2 regions of the Enterocloster sp. genome follow, and region 1 is predicted to be linked to the other one. Evidence: riboswitches for the same ligand, from Rfam matches in the RefSeq annotation. Region 1 holds a riboswitch; the other holds the start of a gene.

What was found. A riboswitch is a leader RNA that binds a small molecule or an ion and turns the genes downstream of it on or off. The one in region 1 is predicted to bind thiamine pyrophosphate.
Region 2: linked by a shared signal. The riboswitch ahead of thiD (bifunctional hydroxymethylpyrimidine kinase/phosphomethylpyrimidine kinase) and the one ahead of ACZM6M_RS08050 (ABC transporter permease) in region 1 are both predicted to bind thiamine pyrophosphate.

What each region holds. Positions count from the first base shown of each region.
Region 1 is NZ_DBMACH010000006.1:50,713-61,301, forward strand. It holds gene ACZM6M_RS08030 (MalY/PatB family protein) at 1-550, opposite strand, end outside; gene ACZM6M_RS08035 (TatD family hydrolase) at 547-1,413, opposite strand; gene ACZM6M_RS08040 (ABC transporter ATP-binding protein) at 1,410-2,144, opposite strand; gene ACZM6M_RS08045 (ABC transporter substrate-binding protein) at 2,214-3,233, opposite strand; gene ACZM6M_RS08050 (ABC transporter permease) at 3,237-3,995, opposite strand; TPP riboswitch at 4,059-4,162, opposite strand; gene ACZM6M_RS08055 (metallophosphoesterase) at 4,159-5,712, opposite strand; gene ACZM6M_RS08060 (HAD family hydrolase) at 5,747-6,553, opposite strand; gene ACZM6M_RS08065 (xanthine phosphoribosyltransferase) at 6,531-7,115, opposite strand; gene tig (trigger factor) at 7,180-8,271, opposite strand; gene ACZM6M_RS08075 (aminopeptidase) at 8,365-9,759, opposite strand; gene ACZM6M_RS08080 (leucine-rich repeat protein) at 9,786-10,589, opposite strand, start outside.
Region 2 is NZ_DBMACH010000001.1:264,357-274,945, forward strand. It holds gene ACZM6M_RS01355 (transcriptional repressor) at 1-409, shown strand, start outside; gene ACZM6M_RS01360 (heavy-metal-associated domain-containing protein) at 530-751, shown strand; gene ACZM6M_RS01365 (DUF6110 family protein) at 971-1,267, shown strand; gene ACZM6M_RS01370 (heavy metal translocating P-type ATPase) at 1,268-3,355, shown strand; TPP riboswitch at 3,554-3,664, shown strand; gene thiD (bifunctional hydroxymethylpyrimidine kinase/phosphomethylpyrimidine kinase) at 3,813-4,604, shown strand; gene ACZM6M_RS01380 (peptidylprolyl isomerase) at 4,751-5,494, shown strand; gene ACZM6M_RS01385 (L,D-transpeptidase family protein) at 5,633-7,054, shown strand; gene ACZM6M_RS01390 (AfsR/SARP family transcriptional regulator) at 7,120-8,343, opposite strand; gene ACZM6M_RS01395 (hypothetical protein) at 8,515-9,375, shown strand; gene srtB (class B sortase) at 9,372-10,256, shown strand; gene ACZM6M_RS01405 (transporter substrate-binding domain-containing protein) at 10,458-10,589, shown strand, end outside.

The DNA of each region.
Region 1 (10,589 bases):
GATTATAGGGGGAACAGAAAACAGCTGCATGGATCTTATATTCCACAATCTTTTTCTCCATGTCCTCATAATCCATGCGCCATACATTTTCCTCATCCAGATACAGGGGAGAGTGGACAGCGCGGTATCCGTTATTGGCAAGAGATTTAGTAAAGCCGATATAGGTAGGAGAATTTAAAAGCACATGATCCCCTTTGGAGCAAAATACATTTAAGGCGCTGAGAAGACCGCCCAGCACACCGTTTTCATATCCAATATGCTTCTTTTCCAGATCTCTTACCCCGTTTCTCCTTTCCTGCCACCGGATAATTGCATTAAAATAATCATCGGACGGAGAAAAGTATCCAAACGCCGGATGTCCGATGCGTTCAGCCATAGCCTCCTGGACTGTAGGTACAGTAGGAAAATTCATATCCGCTACCCACATGGGGATGATATCAAAGCCTTCTTTTGGAGGATCCGGTGCGAACCCCGGCATTGTGCCAAGTCCGTCAACTGCAATGGCATCTTTTCCATGACGTTCCATAATGCTTGTAAAATCGTACTTCATCTGTTCTCCTCCTTTTGTCCGGTATTGTCTCCCCATACAAATCTGCGGAAATTCCGCTTAATTGCTTTTGCAAGCACATTCATCTCCACTCCCCGGAGCCGGGATACTTCCCGTAAGGTCTGCTCCAGAGAACTGCGGACTGTAAGTTCAGGCAGAGCTGTATGGAACTGTGACTCCATTATACCATGCTTTTCTCCTTCCTCCCAGGCCCATTTCACAGCCCCAAGACCATCTGTTTCTATGAGAAGCCGATCCTCAGGCACCTGTCTGGCTGCCTCCTGAACCGCCGGATTCCACACCACATCCGGCCCGATAGAGACATAGCAGTCCTGATCCAGATACTCCTCCAGATGCTGTCCGCAGGAATACCAGTGAACCAGATAACGGTTAGGATATCTTCGCAGGATCCCGGCAATCTCAGCCTCCTGCTCCTTGGTGTGAAGAACCGCTGGTTTACGCTTTTTGACGGCAAAATCCAGCTGACATTCAAACGCCTCTTTCTGTACGTTAAGAGGTACGTCACACCACAACGTGTCCAGACCGATTTCCCCCATGACCGGCCATTCTTCCATAAAGGGAAACATTTCCTCTGCCCGATACTTATCGCTGTTCCACGGATGAAGCCCTGTGGCAGGAATGATGACCGGATGCACCTCAAAACGATTGAACAGCCGTTTTAATTGCTCCGCCTCTTTTGGGCTTCCCGCACATATCACAGAAGGGATTCCATCCCGAATGCGTTCCCGGATCTCCTCTTCTGTCCCTATATGAGCGTGGGCATCGATCAGACCATCCCCTTCTTCCCAAAACCTGCCTGCCTCTGTCACATATTGTTCTGCTGTGCTGTTTTCTCCTATTTTCACGTTCTGTCTCCCATAATCTCTCTGTAAATCCTGCGGCGCAGTTCCCCCTGACTGTAAAGCCAGTCCCGGCTCCGGTTCTTTTCTGCAATCTCTATCTCGCTTCCGATCCTGCCTCTGCCGGGATCTAAGATCAGGATCCGATCGGATAGATAGATGGCCTCGTCCATATCGTGAGTCACCAGAAGAACGGTGCGGTTTAATCTGGCTCGGACTCCCAGAAGCCAGTCCTGCATCTCTCCTCTGGTGATCACATCCAGCGCCCCAAATGGTTCGTCCAGAAGCAGGATATCCGCACGGCACAAAAGGGTTCTTAAAAATGCAGCTCTCTGGCGCATTCCCCCGGACAGGGCAGAGGGGTATTCATTTTCATAGCCTTCCAGACCAAAGGCTCCCATCTGTGACAGGGCTTCTTTTTTTACCTGCTCCTGCCCTCCATGGATCCTGCCGTAAAGACACACATTTTCCAAAATGGTTTTCCATGGAAATAAAAGGTCGTTCTGGGGCATATATGCAAAATGCTCCGTAATCCCTCGGATTTCCTGTCCATCTGTCAGGATATGGCCTTTTTCAGGAGCGATCACCCCGGTAAGAAGCTTTAAAAGGGTAGATTTGCCGCAGCCGGAGGGCCCTAAAAGGCTTACAAACTCTCCTTCCCGGATGGAAAATTCCAGACCGTCAAATATCTTTTTGTTTTCATAGCTGAATGTAAGACCGGAAATCTCTAATTTCATTGTATCTGCAGGGAAATGCTCCTGCCCCTCCTTTTTATGGTCTGTCCTGTTTTATCATCCGCCGCATTTTTATTGGGGAAGAAATTCATTGGTATAACACTGATCTGCCGGGATATCCTCTTCAATTACGCCATATTCCACCAGAAAATCCGTGTAATTATCCCATACAGAATCCTTCATTTCGCCCCAGCGTTTTGTATCCTCCATGTATTTGCCTGCCAGATATTCCTGTGACATGGTAAGCATTTCCAGAGAATAATCCGGTGCATATTTATGAAGGATCTCTGCGCTTTCCTTTGGATGTTCGATTGCATACCGATATCCCTTTGCAGTAGCCTCCAGGAATTTCTTCGTCATTTCCGGCTTATTTTTCAGCGTATCCTCACTGGCGATAATAACAGGGGTATAGTAATCCAGACGCTTGTCCAGCTGACGCAGCTCCATATAGTTGATAGGAAAATCATTCAGCCGGCATTTTATATTGTCCCATCCTTCAAAAAACCACATAACGTCAACCTTATCCTTCAGCGCCTCAAAGCCGGAGCCGTCTGAAATCACCATATCCAGCTTTGAAAAATCCCCTCCGTCCTTTGCCATCACTGCCTTTAACACGGCCTCCTCTCCCGGACCGCCCCAGCCTGCATAGGTTTTTCCCTCAAAATCCTTCGGAGAATGGATATCCTTATCCCCATAGGTCACAAAGCCTGAGGTATTGTGCTGGATCAAAGCTGCAACCGCTTTAACCGGAAGAGGATCGGCCGAGGTTCGGGCTATGGTCACATCCTCCTGATAGCTGATGCCGAAATCTCCCTTTCCCACAGCAATCAGCGTAGCTGTGGCTCCCTCTGTAGGCTCCACGATACTCACATCCATTCCGGCCTCTTTGTAATACCCCTGATCCAGAGCCACATACATTCCTGTGTGGTTGGTATTGGCAACATAATCCAGAATTACCGTAACATTCTCGGGGTTCTCTCCTTCTGCCGACTTCTCAGAAGCAGTGTCTGCACAGCCGGACAATCCTGCTGCAACTGCTGCAGCCAAAATCCCTGCCGCTATCTTTCTCACAAATATTCCATAGTTTCCCATCTCTTATTTCCTCCTCTTTCTTTCATAGGGAAGGCAGATCCGCCCAAGCAGGCGCACAGCCCCATTCATGCACAGGCTGAGACCAATGATCACAGCCACACAGGCAAAAACCTTGTCCAGCATATATCCGTTTTTTACCCGCAGCAGATAATATCCAAGTCCCTGCTGGGAACCAATCCACTCTCCTACCACAGCCCCGCTGATACTGTAAGTTGCAGCCACCTTAAGACCGGACAACAGCGCAGGAAGGGCAGCAGGAATTTTTACCAGACGGTACGCTCCCCATTTTCCCGCACCATAGGAACGTACCAGGTGAACGTATTCCTCATCCACACGGGACAGGCCGTCTGAAAAGCTCACCGCCACAGGAAAAAAGCACATCAAAACCACGGTAAGAATCTTCGGGCCGGGACCAAAGCCCATGTAGATGATCAAAATCGGGGCAAGTACGATCATGGGTACGGTCTGAGTAACGACCAAAAGAGGGTATATGCCTCTTTGCACTGCCGGAAACCGGTCCATAAGGATTCCCAGGGCCAGTGCCAAAATCAGAGAGATCAGAATACCAGCCAGTGCCTCCAATACCGTCACGGCCCCATGGGAAGCCAGAACCGGCCATTCTTCTCCCAAAGCAGCAGCTATGGCTGTAGGTGCGGGAAGAATATAGAGAGGGATATGAAACAGCCTTACCGCCAGCTCCCACAGGAGTAAAATCACCAGAATATAACCTGCCGGAGCCATCCGGCTGCTTACCTGCTTCATGTTCAATCTTATCCTCCTTATATGTTAAAAGGCCTCCATCCCGCAGGACAGAGGCCAAAAGCATTCATATACTCTGTATTTCCCTACGTTGGCATTATCCAAATCAGGTTATGGGTCGAAATTACAATTTCCTCTCAGCCTGTATACAGGCTCCCCTGTTGTCTTATTCCTCTGCCGCGGCATTTACCTCCGGCAGCAGCATGTAATTGTTGTCGCGGTCCGAGTCGTCGATCATGGCGTCCAGCTCCTTTAACAGATAACTGTCCGGCATATTTCTCTCCCACCAGCGGTAGCCCTTGGAACTTCTTATACCCTTTGCATCGATGCGGCGTCCGGCATAATAATCAATATAAACGGAAGCATACACCTCTGCCATGGAGTGCTCCACGTCATTTCCCAGATTCTTTACAATACCCCGGATCTGGTCAATGATCAGCTTCTGGATATAGAGCTCCGACCAACCCTCAAAATCCAGAAGATCCGGATTCTGGCTTCCGGTACGCGCCGCCCAGGCCGATACATCCACTGCCTTTGTGCTGTATTCCATACTGCCGTCCCGCTTCCATTCCAGAAGCGCATACTGACAGGGCGGTATGCTGAGTGCGTCCGTGACAATCTCCATGATTCCGTATGAATCATCTGCCGCTCCCGGTTCTGCCTTATGCTTGCGGATCCGCTGAACATGAAGGTGGCCGCTTAAGTACAGCGGCAGTTCATACTTCTGGAACAGCTCGATCACATCGCCATTGTTGTTCATGGCACACTGGGTCGTGTACATCCGGCTCTGAGCCAGAAGATTGTGGTGGCCGATGGGAAGAACGTTTATCCCATCTTTCTTTGCCTTTTTAAGCTGTTCATCTGCCCACTGGAAGGTTTCCACCTTAAGCTGCCCTTCTACCATATTCTTAGGCTCATACTGGCAGGTATCCAGCATCAGGAGACGATTTCTCTCATCCAGCTGATAGACATAGCTCAAAGAAGCATCATCCCGGCTGATAGCCTGGTCGTAGCCGTACATATGGTAAATATTGTAAAATTCTTCCGGCGTCACCGGATCTGCCTCTGCCTTTTCCTCACCAAAATACACGGCTGCATGGGGATTGTTGATATCATGGTTTCCGGGAACAATAAGTACCGGAATCCCGGCGTCCTGTACCCGCATAAGCCCTCTGGCCAGCTCCTCATGGTTTATCTTTTCCCCATTCATGGTGATATCGCCGCTTAAAACCAGAGCCGAGGGATGTTCCTCTATGACCTGATCCATAAATGCTTCTAAAAGCTCCGGCAGATATTCCACCACCTTGCCGTCTCCCCGCTCCACAAAAAGCTGAAAGGCGGCTCCGCCGTCATCTGCCTGGGCGCTCTGATAGTGAAGATCGGTCGCAAGGATCAGCCTGGGCGGCTCATAGGGAACCTCCTCCGGAACAGAAGGAAAAATCTGGGGAAGCTCCTGCTTCCATCCATAGTATCCTTCTTCCCTCTCTACGGGAACATCGCTTTCCTCTTCCTCCGGACCCGTCTCTGCTATGTCCTCTTTCGTTTCCTCTTCCTCTGCAAAATCGATTTCCGGTTCTGTATGGTCTGTGCTTTCCTCAGCCACAGTCCCTGAGGGTGCATTGTTTTCTGTCATTTCCTTTAAAAGGTGCAGTACCCCGAGGCATACCATGATAACCATGGCACACATCAGGGCACTTATGATCCAGGTTTTCTGTTTCATCCGTTATATCCTGCTTTCCATTTCCGAACCGGGGCTAAATAATCCCCAGCTCCTTCATGGCATACGCAATCCCGTCCTCCTCTACTGTCTTTGTAACAAAGGAAGCATAGGGCTCCAGCACCGGGCTGTGATGGCCCATAAGGACACAGTTGGAAGCATATCGGAACATGGACAGGTCATTGCTGCTGTCTCCGAACACATAGGCGTCTTCCAGGGAAATGCCGCAGTGCTTTAACACCTGGTCAATAGCGGTTGCCTTTGAATGACCTCTTGGCACACATTCATAAAAGCCATTTCCCCGGTCAATGATCTCCATGTCCTTCATTCGTCCAAAAAGTTCTTTGGGACGGCTGTTTTCATCGGATCCAAGATAAATCTTGTCAAACACATAGCCTTCATCCTCCCAGTCATGGGGAATGACACAGCCGCCTGCCCGGATCGCATTCTTAAGCTCCTCAACTCTTGGGATGCGGGAAGGCGTTTTATGCATATAGCACCCTTCTGTTCCCTCCAGGATGCCGTCCAGGCCGCACGCATCAATATCGCGCTTCATCTGAAGCCCCCGTTCATAGGGAATCGCGTGGCGGTAGAGAATCTGATCCTGAACTACCACACAGGTGCCGCAGCCGCAGAGAAAGCCGTCTGCCTCTACCTCAGAGCGGATCTGAGACAGGTGGCAGTACACGCGGCCCGTATTGATAAATACAAGATGGCCTCTGCGTCTGGCTTCCTTAAGGGCTTCCTTTGCGCTCTCAGGAATCTGCCGCGTCTTTTCAGAAAGAAGGGTTCCGTCTATGTCAAAAAATAATGCCTTCATTTTATTCATCATCCCTGAATACAATGGTATTTGTTTCCTCGTCCATGCTGTCTACGATCGCAAGGGACTCCAGACGGATCCCCTCGGAACGGATCAGATCTCCGCCTACCTGGAAGCCCTTTTCGATTACAATACCAGCTCCTACCAACTCGGCTCCGGAATCTCTTACCAGTGCGATCAGTCCCTCCAGCGCCTTGCCATTTGCCAGGAAATCATCGATAATAAGAACCTTATCGCCTTTTCCTAAAAATTCCTTTGCCACAATGATATCGTACACCCTGCCATGGGTAAAAGATTCTACCTTGGTGGTGTGAACCTCTCCTGCGATATTTTTGGTCTGGTTTTTCTTTGCAAATACCACCGGCACATCAAAATACTGGGCTACGATACATGCAATTCCAATACCGGATGCCTCGATGGTGAGGATCTTATTTACCTCAGCATCCGCAAATCTGCGCTTAAATTCCTTTCCAATTTCGCCAAAAAGCTTGATATCCATCTGATGATTTAAAAAACTGTCTACCTTCAGAACATTACCGCCCTTGATTTTTCCGTCTTTACGGATCCTGTCTTTTAAGATCTGCATGCATAGTCCTCCTTTTTCTGTGGTATAACCTATGAAACGCTCCCGACGCTTCTCTTATTCCTTTTTATTCTGCCTCTGGGGAAGCCTCAGTCTTCTCCAGAACCCGCTCAGAAACCTTTGCCGGATTTTCTGCTTCATTGACAGCATTGGAAGCCAGATAGTAGAGTACCTTATCCTGAAGCACATACTCGTCTGCCTGCTCCTGTCCGTACATATTGATCAGGGTATCCTTTGACATACCGTTTTCCTGAGCAAAGAGTTCTCTGTCCTCATCTGTGATCTGATCCAGTCCCTCATTTGCTGCGATGGCTTCTACAGTCAGTTCTCTCTTGGCAGCTTCCTCTACGGAATCGTAGATATACTCCTTCATGGCCGGCTCGTTCATGCCGTTGGCCTGAGCCATCTGTGAAAAGCTCATGCCGTACATCTTAGCCTGGTTGGTGTATTCTTTTACCATCTGATTGTAGCGGACAGAAAGGCCGTTTCTGGAAAGCTTAAATTCTGAACTGCTGATCACGCTCTGAAGGGCTCCCTCTTCCATATCCTGTTCTGCTGCGGACTGCTTCTGATCCAGCAGATCCTCACGGATGCTTTCCTTATAAGCGTCTACGGTCTGATACTCTTCCTTTGACACCCTCTTTACGAAATCATCGTTCAGCTCTGCCTCCTGCTCCTCCTTTACGGAGTTTACAGTTACCTCAAATACAACCGGCTGTCCTGCCAGAGATTCCTCTCTGTAGTCCTCCGGGAAGGTAAGATTTAATGTCTTTGTCTCACCCTTCTTTGCACCGATCAGGCCGCTTTCAAAGCCCTCGATCATCTTACCGGAACCCAGCTCCAGATCCTGATCCTCTGCAGAACCGCCTTCAAAGGCTTCTCCGTCCTTTGTTCCCTTGAAGTCGATATTTACAATATCGCCCTCCTTGGCGGCCCGGTCTACCTCTACCTCGTTGGGGTTCTGTGCCAGGATAGTCTCTACCTTTGTATCCACTTCCTCATCCGTAACCTCAGGAGCCTCAATATTAACAGTAACTCCCTTGTACTCGGAAAGTGTAACGGTTCCCAAATTTACGTTGCCGTCTGCACTGCCGGAGCAGCCAGTCAGAATAGAAGCTGCCGTAAGGCCGCACAGACAAAATAATGCGATTTTCCTCATAATGGTTTCCCTTTTCTATCATACTATTTTCGCCTGCTCTCAGGCAGGCGCTGTACATAGTTATACCATACAAGACGTTGAAAAAAAAGCCTTTTATGCATAAAATGCCTTAAATGCCTTGTAGGTATTGTACACATCCAGCTTGGAAGCCAGCTCAAAGGGTGAATGCATGGAAAGGATCGGCACACCCAAGTCTACGGTATCCACATCCATATGGGCTACATACTTTGCAATGGTGCCGCCGCCTCCCACATCAACGGCTCCTAACTCTCCTGCCTGCCAGAATACGCCTGCCTCCTCCATAATAGCGATCACTTTTGCCATTGTCTCTGCACTTGCGTCATTGGAAGCGGATTTGCCTCTTGCACCTGTATATTTTGTCAAAACACAGCCTTTGTTGATGTAGCTTGCATTGCGGCTTTCAAATACATCTGCAAAGGTTGGGTCATAAGCGGCATTTACATCAGAAGAAAGGCACAGGGAGGCTCTTAAAATATCCCGTACCGGCGTATGCTCCAGCTCTGCCAGATCTTCGATATAGTGAAGCACATAGTCGGAATTAAGACCCGTATTTCCCTCAGAGCCGATTTCTTCCTTATCTGTAAGAATGGTTACTGTGGTATGGGCCGGTTTCTTTGTCTCAATCTCTGCGGTAAGGGCTGTATAAGCGCATACCCGGTCATCCTGTCCATAAGCGCCCACAAGGCTTCTGTCCAGTCCGATATCTCTTGCCTTTGCGGCAGGAACCAATTCAAACTCTGCGCGGAAGAAGTCTTTTTCCTTAATGCCGTATTTCTCATGAAGAAGAGATAAAACCATCAGCTTTACGGCTTCCTTAATCTCCTCGCCCTCGTAGGGGATGGATCCAATGATCACATTCAGTTCTTCTCCCTTAAGACCTTCTCTTAAAGGACGCTCATTCTGCTTTCCAGCCAGATGAGGCAGAAGATCTGTAATGCAGAATGCAGGCTCATCCTCTTTTTCACCGATGCAGACCTCGATCAGCTCTCCGTTCTTTTTTGCTACAACGCCGTGGATCGCCAGAGGCACGGTTCCCCACTGATATTTGCGGATGCCGCCGTAGTAATGGGTCTTAAAATAAGCGATATCTTCCTTTTCATAGAGCGGATTCGGCTTTAAATCCAGTCTGGGCGCGTCGATATGGGCTCCGTTGATGCGCAGTCCATCCTTTAAAGACTTCTTTCCAAAGGTTGTGGCGATCACTGCCTTTTCCCGGTTTACAACGTATACCTTATCGCCGGGTACATAGGAAGCCTTGCGGTCAAAGGGCTTATAGCCTGCTTTTTTAAGCATCTTTACCGCTTCCTTTACGCACTCTCTTTCGGTCTTTCCTTTGTTCAGAAATTCCTTATAGCCCTCGCAGTACTTAAATGCCTTTTCCTTCTGCTCCGGCGCTTCCTTGGCAATATGGGGTGCGGACCAGGTCAGCTCCTCCTGTAATTTCTGTGCTTCATTTTTCTTTGACATCTTATATATTCCTCCTGTAAGTTAATCTACAATTTAAAGGTGCGGGTGGTCTTTTTTTCTTTTACCTGCCCGCCAAACCGGCTGTGTACCGCATCCAGCAAAACAGACGCAGCCTGGGGATCTCTCTGATCTTCAATCCCATTTAACAGCCCCTCCAGAAAGGCCTGATCTGCCTCTGTCTGCCAGGACAGCCATTTCAAAATCGCTGTTTCCCGCCTGTCCGTCAGCCCTGATGCCGTTTCTCTTGGATGCTGCTTTAAAAATCCCCAGTACTGGTCTTTAAATTCATCGGTCAGACCCCAGGGCCAGTACAGACGGTACACTGCCATCTGAGCTGCCAGACCGGGCCGTTCCTGGATCACGGTATTAGGAAACAGATGGTCATACTCCCGGAACTGAAACTGCGTATCCTCAAAGCAATACCGGTACATATGGCCGCAGCCGTGCATTTCTCTCATAATGATCCGAGCCGGGGTATTTTCCACCGATTCCTCAAAAAACTCAGGAAATACCAGTCTGGCAAGAAGCCTTCCCTCCGGGTTCAGATAATCAGCCATAAGTTCCTGGCGCAGCTCGGAAAGAACCTCCTTAAAACAGGACTTTCTGCCCGGTACCACCCGGATCTTCAGATGCTTTATCCCTGTGCAACCGGTAAATACACCGGCTCCCCAGTCCTCCACCGTACTCCAGAAGGACAGGGTTTTCAAATGAAAGCAGTTGTAAAAGGCATAAGGGCCTATTTTTCTAAGATACTCCGGAAGAGTCAGCTCATCAAGCCCTGATCCGCAAAGCTCAGGCTCTCCATTAAGCTCTTCCGGAGGAACCTCCCG
Region 2 (10,589 bases), on a different contig from region 1:
AAGAGCGTGTGGAGGCCGTATTACGGCACAAAGGAAAATTCTTCTGGATATTATTTTGGAAGAAGAATGTGTCTGCTGTAAAGAAATTTATTATAAAGCGATAAAAAAAGACCCTGCGATCGGAATAGCGACAGTCTATAGAATGGTCAGGTCGCTGGAAGATATAGGAGCGATCCGAAGAAACAAAATGTATGAGATCCAGTATGGAAAGGAGAGGATTGAAGAAAATGCATTGGCGGACAAAATACTTGCCAGACACTCTTTTTTTCTAAAAATCCTGGTAGAGGCGGGAGTTGATCAACAGCAGGCAGAAAAAGAGGCCAGTATGCTGGAATATATCTTGTCGGATGAAAGTTTTGATAAACTGAAAGTATATATGGAGAAAGGAACGTGGGAAAATGGTAAATGAGATTATAATTGCTGTACTTTTGATTCTGGTATTTACAGGAATCCGTTCCGGCACAAAGCACTTTAAGGGGCAGGGAGGATGCTGTGGCGGTTCTTCGCAAATCAGGACAAAAAGAAAAAATTGAAAAATATCATAGGTCAGAAGAGGGTACAGATCGAAGGCATGACCTGTGAACATTGCAAAAATCGGGTTGAAAACGCATTGAACCGTTTGGAAGGGGTATCTGCAAAAGTGAATCTGAAGAAAAAAACGGCAGTTGTATCTATGGAAAAAGAGGTAGAAGATATGCAGCTCCAGAAAGCGGTTGAGCAGGCGGGGTATAAGGTAATACAAATACGGTGATATGATTGCGGCACGCCATTTGTTGAGAAAATATTTCATTAAAAGAAAAATACTTTGACTGTATATATATGAGAGAATATAATAACAAACCAGAGAAGAGGTGACAGAATGAAACAGCATAGGTTATGGGCATGGGCAATGATTGTTTGTCTCGTCATGTTATTCTATACCGGAAAAAAACACAAATAAAATCGCACAAGACAGAAATGGAGGATATTTATGGATAGTTTAAAATTAAAGAACCTTGCATTGTTTGCAGGCGGAGTATTATTTGGAACGGCAGGTGTGAAAATCCTTTCCAGTAAGGATGTGAAAAAAGTATATGTGGAAGGAACAGCAGCAGTTCTTCGAGCAAGAGATTGTGTGATGAAGACCGCTGAGACCGTTCAGGAAAATGCAGAAGATATCCTGGCAGAAGCAAAGCAGATCAATGAGAGGCGCGCCGCGGAAGAAGCTGCCTCTGTACAGGAAGATACAGTAGAGGATCATGCTGATCCTGAAATAGAGGAAGCGTAATTGAAATTCACTATAAAGCATGAGATTCCGGGAAGAATCCGTATTCATATGGAACAGAAACAAATGTCTTATAAAGAGGCCGATACATTACTGTATTATTTGGATACGCTGGAATATGTCACGCAGGCAAAGGTTTATAGAAGGACGGCCGATGCCTGCGTTTGCTTTTCAGGAAAACGAGAGCTGTTGATTCAGGCTTTAAGAAAATTCCGATATACGTCTGTAAAAGTTCCGGATGAAGTGTTAACAAATTCTGGAAGACAGTTGAATGATATTTATCAGGAGAAACTGATTGGTAAAGTTCTTTTTCATTATGCCGGTAAAATCTTTCTGCCATATCCGGTCAGAAAAGCAGTGGTTTTATGGAAGGCTGTACATTATTTAAAAGAAGGCTGGAAGAGTCTTGCAAGGCGGAAGCTGGAAGTCGCAGTGTTGGATGCATCAGCTATTGGCATTTCTGTTTTGCGAGGTGATTTTAATACGGCTGCTTCCGTTATGTTCCTGTTGGGAGTTGGAGAGACCTTGGAGGAGTGGACACATAAGAAATCGGTAGGAGATCTGGCACGCAGTATGTCTTTGAATGTGTCGAAGGTTTGGCTGAAAAGTGAAGAACAGGAAGTACTTGTTGATTCCAGAAAAATCAAAGAAGGGGATAATATCGTAGTTCACATGGGGAATGTTATTCCTTTTGACGGGGTGGTATGCGAAGGCGAAGGAATGGTAAATCAGTCTTCTCTGACCGGTGAACCGCTCCCGGTTTTGAAAAAGGCAGGAGGATATGTATATGCCGGAAGCGTTCTGGAAGAAGGGGAACTTACTTTTACTGTAAAAAAAGCCGGGGGTTCTTCTCGGTATGAGAAGATTGTTGAGATGATCGAGGAGTCTGAAAAGCTGAAATCTTCGTTGGAAGGAAAAGCAGAACGACTTGCAGATCGATTAGTTCCGGTGACCTTCGCAGGAACAGCTCTTACATGGCTCTTTACGCGAAATATCACGAAGGCTTTAGCTGTGCTTATGGTAGATTTTTCCTGTGCGTTAAAACTCACAATGCCGATTGCGGTATTGTCTGCAATTCGTCAGGCAGGCTCTTATGATATTACGGTAAAGGGCGGAAAATTTTTAGAAGCGGTTGCAGAAGCGGAAACGATCGTACTGGACAAAACAGGCACGCTTACAAAAGCTATGCCTACCGTGAAAATGATCGTTCCATTTTGTGAAGCAGGTGAAAATGAACTGCTTCGTATAGCGGCCTGTCTGGAAGAGCATTTTCCGCACTCTATGGCGAAGGCAGTAGTATCTGCGGCAAAAAAAGCAGGACTTGAACATGAGGAAATGCACTCGAAAGTGGAGTATATTGTAGCTCATGGTATTTCTTCCAGTATAGAGGGAAAACGTGTCTTTATAGGCAGTGCACATTTTATTTTCGATGATGAAAAATGTACTGTTCCGAAGGAATATCAGAAACAGTTTGAAAGCCTCCCGGAAGAATACTCTCATTTATATCTGGCGATAGACGGAGTTCTTGCAGCAGTGATCTGTATTGAAGATCCGTTGCGGGAGGAAAGCGCGAGCGTAGTGAGAGCATTGAAAGGGGCAGGATTTCAGAAGGTTGTTATGATGACGGGAGACAATGAGCGTACAGCAGCGTTCATTGCCCGAAAGGCAGGTGTTGATGAGTACTACTCAGAGGTATTGCCGGAAGACAAAGCCATGTTTATTGAGAAGGAAAAAGCCAAAGGAAAGAAGGTACTCATGGTAGGCGACGGGATCAACGATTCTCCGGCACTTTCAGCGGCGGACGCAGGGATTGCAGTCAGCGATGGGTCAGAACTTGCCAGAGAAATTGCAGACATTACGATTCCGGCTGATAATTTATATCAGATTGTGCGATTGAAGTATCTCAGTCAGGCATTGATGAGAAGAATAAACAGGAACTATAAAGAAATAGTGGGTATTAACACATTACTCATTCTTTTAGGAGTGGGAGGAATGATACAGCCTACGACTACTGCAATGTTCCATAATATGTCTACGATAGCAATCAGTTTGCAAAGTATGCAAAATCTTTCGGAAATAGAAGAAGTTTAAACAAATGTGATCCGCTGTCATACCGGCAGTAAAAATGGTTTAACAGAGATTCTGGGAAGCTGTTGCGGATAAAATAGTTTAGGAGGATTTGGAAAACTCTCCGCTGACTGCTGAAATGATGTGATATGAGAGAGGGATAACTGGTTTAAGGCCGGTTATCCCTCTTGCTTTTTAGGACAGAAGGATTATAATAAAAAGTAATATAAAAAGGGGAGCTCGCGCAAGCGGGCTGAGAGTAAGCTGACAGCGCTTAGACCCGTGAACCTGATTTGGATAATGCCAACGTAGGGAAGCTTTTAAAGAGAGAGTGCACCTGCCGGGGTGGGATTATGTCGCTGATGCGACCCGCCGCAGGCGGAGAATCCTGCTTGCGAGATTCGTTTTTATGGCAGCCGAAGTATGTTTTATCGCTGTGAGTCTTGATCGTTCCCTTTTTGTAAACAGAAAGGAGATTCAAATGAAAACGGTATTGACGATAGCAGGCAGCGACAGCAGCGGAGGAGCAGGAATCCAGGCGGATTTAAAGACTATGCTGGCAAATGGAGTATATGGAATGAGCGCCATCACGGCTCTCACAGCACAGAATACAACCGGTGTAAGCGCTATCATGGAGGTGGCGCCGGAATTTCTGGAGAAGCAGCTGGATGCAGTATTTACGGATATACGGCCGGATGCGGTAAAAATCGGCATGGTATCTTCTGCACAGCTGATCAAGGTGATCGCAGAGCGCCTGAGCTTTTATCAGGCGGAACATATTGTAGCAGATCCGGTGATGGTAGCCACCAGCGGAGCTAGACTCATAGGAGAAGATGCGGTGGAGATGCTGAAAGAGCGGCTGCTGCCTCTGGCAGCTTTGGCGACGCCCAATATACCGGAGGCAGAGGTGCTTTCCGGCTGTGAAATCCGGTCTGAAGAGGACATGGAAACAGCGGCCAGGATCATTTCACAGACATATGGCTGCAGTGTGCTCTTAAAGGGAGGGCACCGGATCAATGATGCTAATGATTATTTATACAGAATGGGCCATGGAATCTGGCTTTACGGAAAAAGGATCAACAATCCCAATACCCATGGTACCGGCTGTACCCTGTCCAGCGCCATTGCTTCCAACCTGGCAAAGGGAATGGAACTGGAGGCTGCAGTCGCTCAGGCGAAGCGGTATCTTTCTGCTGCCCTGGAAGCACAGCTTGATCTGGGAAGGGGAAGCGGCCCCATGGATCACGGCTTTGCTGTCAGGGGAGAATATTAAGCACAGTGCTTTAGGCAAATTGTGACTAAACTGTGATATTTTTATAAAGTCCTTTACTTGTGGATATCCGGAATGGTACAATGATCTGGCTGCCTCTTATCAGAAAAAAGGGGCAGATGAACGGACGGGAAAGGAAGGAATACAGGATGAAAAAATGGATGACAGTCTGCCTGGCCGCAGTGACAGCAGCAGTATTTATGGCCGGATGCGGCAGTACACCAGATGCAAAGGAAACAGCAAAGGAGACAGCAGCGGCTTCTTCAGAGGCAGAAACCACAAAGGCAGAAACAGCAGCAGAGTCTGAGAAAGAGACAGCAGCGGAAGACGGAACAGCCCAGGCAGATGAAAAGAGTACAGCAGGTCATAAGGAGAGTCTGGATCTGCAGGCTGCAGCCGGAAAGCACCATATAGAGATCAATGTAAAGGATTACGGCACCATTTTCGTAGAGCTGAACGGAGATAGCGCCCCGATCACAGTGGCAAATTTCATGGATCTGGCAGAACAGGGATTTTATGACGGACTTACCTTCCATCGGATCATCAGCGGATTTATGATTCAGGGAGGAGATCCCATGGGAAATGGTATGGGAGGCTCAGAACGGGAAATCAAAGGAGAATTTTCCTCCAATGGTGTAGAGAATGACTTATCTCACACAAGAGGCGCCATTTCCATGGCACGTTCCCAGATGAAGGACAGTGCAAGCTCCCAGTTTTTTATTGTACATGAGGACAGTACGTTCCTGGACGGTGAATACGCCTGCTTTGGCTATGTAACCGATGGTATGGAGGTTGTGGACGCAATCTGTAAGGATACTCAGGTAGAGGATAATAATGGTACAGTTGCAAAGGATAATCAGCCGGTGATCGACAGCATTAAGGTCATTGACTGATCAATTTCAAAGGAGATCTTTCGGGAAGGGGGGTCTCTTTTACATTTTTTAATAAAAATTGTAGGCAATTGTAAGATGCACAGAAGGAAAAGTATGCTAGAATAAAATATGAGATTTTATATCAGAAAGGATGTTTTTATGCGTAAAAATAAAACTGCTCTTTTTCTGGCAGCCGTTTCTTTGTCTGCTTTTTTTGCCGTTTCTTCCCCGGGAGCTCAGGAAGACGCTTCGCGGTTTGTGGACGGTACCAGGATCAACAGCGTAGGTGTGGGAGGACTCACACCGGAGGAGGCCAGAGAACGGATCCAGGGATTTTATGCCGGCGAATACGAGCTTTCTGTCATAAAAAAGGACGGGAGCAGGGAGGTGATCCGGGGAGAAGCAATTGATTATCAGGTTGCGTTGACAGATGATCTGGATGCTATCCTGAAGGCTCAGAACGAAGGGGGGAGGCAATCCGGCCCCTCGGTAGACAATTCACATCAGGCAGCGCTTGCTCCCTCCTACAGCCAGGAAAAGCTGGATCAGGCCATTGAAGCACTTTCCGTATTAAACAGCAGCGCTGTTACAGTTACAAAGGACGCTTCGATTTCACCCTATGAGGAAGGAAAGCCATTTTCCATTGTTCCCGCAGTACAGGGAAATGATGTGGATCGGGAAAAAACGATTTTGGCAGTAAATGAGGCTGTAAAGGCAGGAAGAAATGAATTGGATCTGGAGGCAGAAGGCTGCTACCGAACCGTCAGCCTGTGGGAAAGTGATGAACATTTGAAGAATCTCTGTGATGCCATGAACAGCCGGAGAGAAAAAAAGCTCCGTTATGTATTCGGAGAGGCAGAGGAGTTTTTGACAGGAGAAACCATGGCCAGCTGGATCACGGGGGTATCAGAGGGAAAGATTACGGTTGATCAGGAAAAGGTAGCAGCTTTCGTAAAGGATCTGGCTTCCCGATATGACACAGCTGGAACAGCCAGAACCGTAACAAAGGCAGCAGGAGGTCAGACAGAGATCACAGGCCCCTATGGCTGGAAGATCAATCAGGCAGCAGAGACGGCAGCCCTTATGGAGCTGGTTTCTTCGGGAAGCTGCTGGAGCGAAGGACAGGCTCAGGCCGACAGAGAGCCTGTTTACAGCCAGAAGGCTGCGTCCAGAGAGGGAATGGATTGGGGAACTACCTATGTTGAGGTCGATCTGGGAGGCCAGCACGTTTATATGTTCAAAGAGGGCCAGATCGTATGGGATGCTCCCTGTGTCACAGGAAATGTGTCAAAGGATTATACCACTCCTTCAGGAATCTACAGCCTGACCTATAAGGAAAAGGATCGGATACTCAGAGGAAAGAAAAAGCCTGACGGAACCTATGAGTATGAGAGCCATGTAGATTACTGGATGCCTTTTAACGGCGGGATCGGCCTTCATGACGCATCTTGGAGAAGCAAGTTTGGCGGAACGCTTTATCAGACCGGAGGCAGCCACGGCTGCATCAATCTTCCTACCCAAAAGGCTCCGGCGCTGTATGATCTGGTGTATAAGGGGATCCCGGTACTCTGTACTCCATAAAATGACCCGCCCGGAGATCAGAAGCATTCTCCGGGCGGGTGATAAAAATTGTATGGAAGGCAGGATCAGAACCCTTCATCCCGATTCAAGGGCTTTAAGGGCTGTAAACGGAATTCAACAGTCATGTCCTTTCGGTTGTAAACTTTCCGGAAATTGGTGATGATCCGTTTCAGCACCATCTCAGCCATTTCTGAAGTAATCGTAGGAAGAAGGATCAGATATTGGCTGATGCTGTAACGGGTAAATACATCACTGCATCTTAGGGAACCTCGGATGGATGCTTCCAGATGCTCCATTGCTTTGTTTAAGATCAGGGTTTTAAGTGATTTTCCATTCAGACCGGTTACGGTAAGCATACACAGATAGATGGAATCGCCGGTGCGGTCAATGGCCCGCCGCTCCAGCTGAAACAGATCACGGAAGACAGGGTATTCGCAGTAAAAGGCGCCGCCGGAGCTTTCTTCGCTGAGAGCGTGCTGGATATGATCCAGATTCAGGTTGACACCCTGTTCGTCATCACGGATGATCTTATACAGATCCTTAAAATGATCAGAGGGGGAGATGGAAAACTCACTGTAAAAGAGATCCAGAGTGTTGTTGTATTCTTCCAGCGCCTGATGGGTGTGGCCGTCCCGATACAGAGAATAAACCAGCTGATAGCGGAATTCTTCGTCAAAGGGTTCAATGGCAATAGCGGTCTGACACAGGGCGGTGATCTGGGAAAAGGCTTTCTTTGCAGTCAGAAGATGAATGGTATAGTGGATCAGCTTTTGATACAGCGTATGGTAATAGGTGCTGATCGGGATGACCCAGGATTCGTACTCCGCTCTTGGAAGAAAATCTCCCCTGTAAAGTTCAACGCCGGCAAAACAGAGGGAAAGGGCTTCCTCCTCCGGGAGAGATTCATTTAACACACAGGTACAGATCGTTTCAAATTCATCAATATCTAAAACAGTAGTATATTCTTTGGTCCAGGCATAGGTTCCGCGCTGTTGGACTAAAAGCTTCTGAGGCGGAATATCCAGAGGCTCTAAAAGCTTTCTTGAGCGGAACATCAGGGTTTTAAGCGCTCCTGCAGGATTAACACCCGGATCATCCGGCCATATTACCTGGATCAGTTCTGCCGGACTGATATCCTTTTTCTGGAAGATTGCCAGATATTCTAAAAGAACCCATGGCTTTTTTGACTGATTGCTGCTGTCGTTGATTACCTTCCCCCCGGCTTCGATTGAAAAGCCTCCCAAGGTATGTATATAAATTGTAGGATTTAAGTCAAATGCTGATGGCATCTTTTGTAACTCCTTCATACTAATATATGTTAAGTATAACCATATAAGGGGAAAATGTCTACATCTTCTGCCGGAAAGAAAAAGAAAAATGAGAAAATAGCCCGATTTGTAACCGGATTGTAACCGGAAACTGATATACTAGAAAAAAGTGACAGAAAAAGGGGATGAAAAATGCCAATGACCAAAAAAGGTTTATTGCCGAATGCATACCGGTTTATCCATATTGCAGCAGACGGATTTGAAGACCGTATACTGAAGGGGAGACTCTATCATGACAGCCGGGAAGGCGGTATGCCTTTCATCGGCCTTTCGGAGATGATACTGATCCTGGAGGAATTATTCGATGAGATCCACTATCCAATAAAGAGCGTTGACTATAGAAATTTTTCAGGAAAAAGCCGGGAGCTGAAGGCCGAGACCGGAGAAATGGAGGCTTCACAGCTTTTGCCGGAGCGAAAGGGAAAAAAAGCTGATTTTACGCTGCATGTAAAATACAGATACAATGCTACCTGGCAGGGGAGCATTACCAATCTGGGAACAGGGGAACGGAAGTCGTTTTTAAGCCTGATGGAGCTTATGGATATTCTGGCAGTTTCCTTAGGCTGCCAGATCCGTCCCGGAGGAACCGGTCTTGGAAAGCGGATGTGTGAGGTAACGGTACGAAATTATGAGGGCTGTCAGATGGGAGGCGATGTATCACACCCGGCAGTAGCAGACCGCAGAACCTTTATCAACGAATTTGATCTGAAGGAGGAGATCGCGGCCATGCTGGATCCGCTTCCGGAGGGAAGCCGGCCGGATGGCATCATTATCCCCCGAAGCTTTCATGTGGCAGTTGGAAATTACGGCCCTGCAACATTTGTGGTTCGTATTCTGTTCCGGCGCAATGCTACCTGGCAGGGAACTGTCAGCTGGAGGGAAAAGCGTTCACAGGTAAATTTCAGAAGCTTTATGGAGCTTCTTTTGCTGATGCAGGAGGCCGTGGGGCGTACTGGTGAATGGAAACAGCAGGAAAGGAACATTTCAGTATGAACGAGAATGAAAGGAAAAGCGGCGGAAAGCGGCGGGTGCTGATGTTTATTCTGCTGGCTGTATTTCTTATAAGCGGCGCTTTGACCGTACATCAGTATTTAGAGGATAAGCGGATCCAGGAAGAATATGAACGACTGGCAGAGGAAGCGGCCAGACAGACAACAGAAGCTCCTACAGAGCCTGAAACGGAGGAAACAGAGCCGTTAGAGGAAGCGTATGTCTCTCCTATTGATTTTGAGGCGCTGACTGCGGAAAATCCGGACACCATAGGATGGATCAGGATCCCTGATACAAATGTGGATTATCCCATCGTGCAGGGAACGGATAATGATTTTTATCTGGATCACGATTTTTATGGGAAGGAAAGTGCGGCAGGCTCCATTTATCTGGATTTTGAAAGCGAAGCGGATCTGCAGGGACGCAATCAGATCCTCTACGGCCACAATATGAAGAATGGAAGCATGTTTAAGGATATCAACCGCTACAAGGATCCGGAGTATTTTAAGGAGCATCAGTATTTCAGCATCTACACGCCGGAGCGTGAGATCCGCTTAAAAGCTGTGTCCTGCTACTATGGAGAAGCCAAGCCCATTGTACGCATGACGGGCTTTAAAACCCAGGAGACATTTGATGAATTTGTAAGGACAATGGTGGAACCCTGTTCCTATAAGGAAGAGGTGGAATATCCGGCCAGAAGTATTTTCACTCTGGTAACCTGCAGCTATGAGATCAATGATGCCAGAACCTTTCTTTTTGCCGTAGAGGTGGATGAGGAGGGCAATCAGATCCCCATGGATGAGGAATATAAAGAAAAGATGGAGACTGTTCTGGAAAAAAAGCTTAAGACATCGGAAAATATTTCCGATGAAAATGGAAAATAAGGTATTGGAAAACCGGAAATGTTATGATATACTACGCATCAGAAACATGCAGAAGTATGTGTGCAGTATTAAAAATGGTTCGTGACAAAGAAGTCATACCTGAAGGGATGGGTGTGACTTTTTTGTCTGTTTTCCATTTTTTGGTATATGCATCAGATTTGATCATGCTTTAGAAGAAAGAAAACAATGAGGAGAGAAAATATGAAGAAGAATGTAAAGAGAATGATGGCACTTGCAGCAGCAGGCATTCTTGCAGCAGGGGCGCTGACCGGCTGCGGCGGCGGAGCAGATACGGCAAAGGCAGAAGGAGCAGCAGCTTCTGGTGAAAAGAAA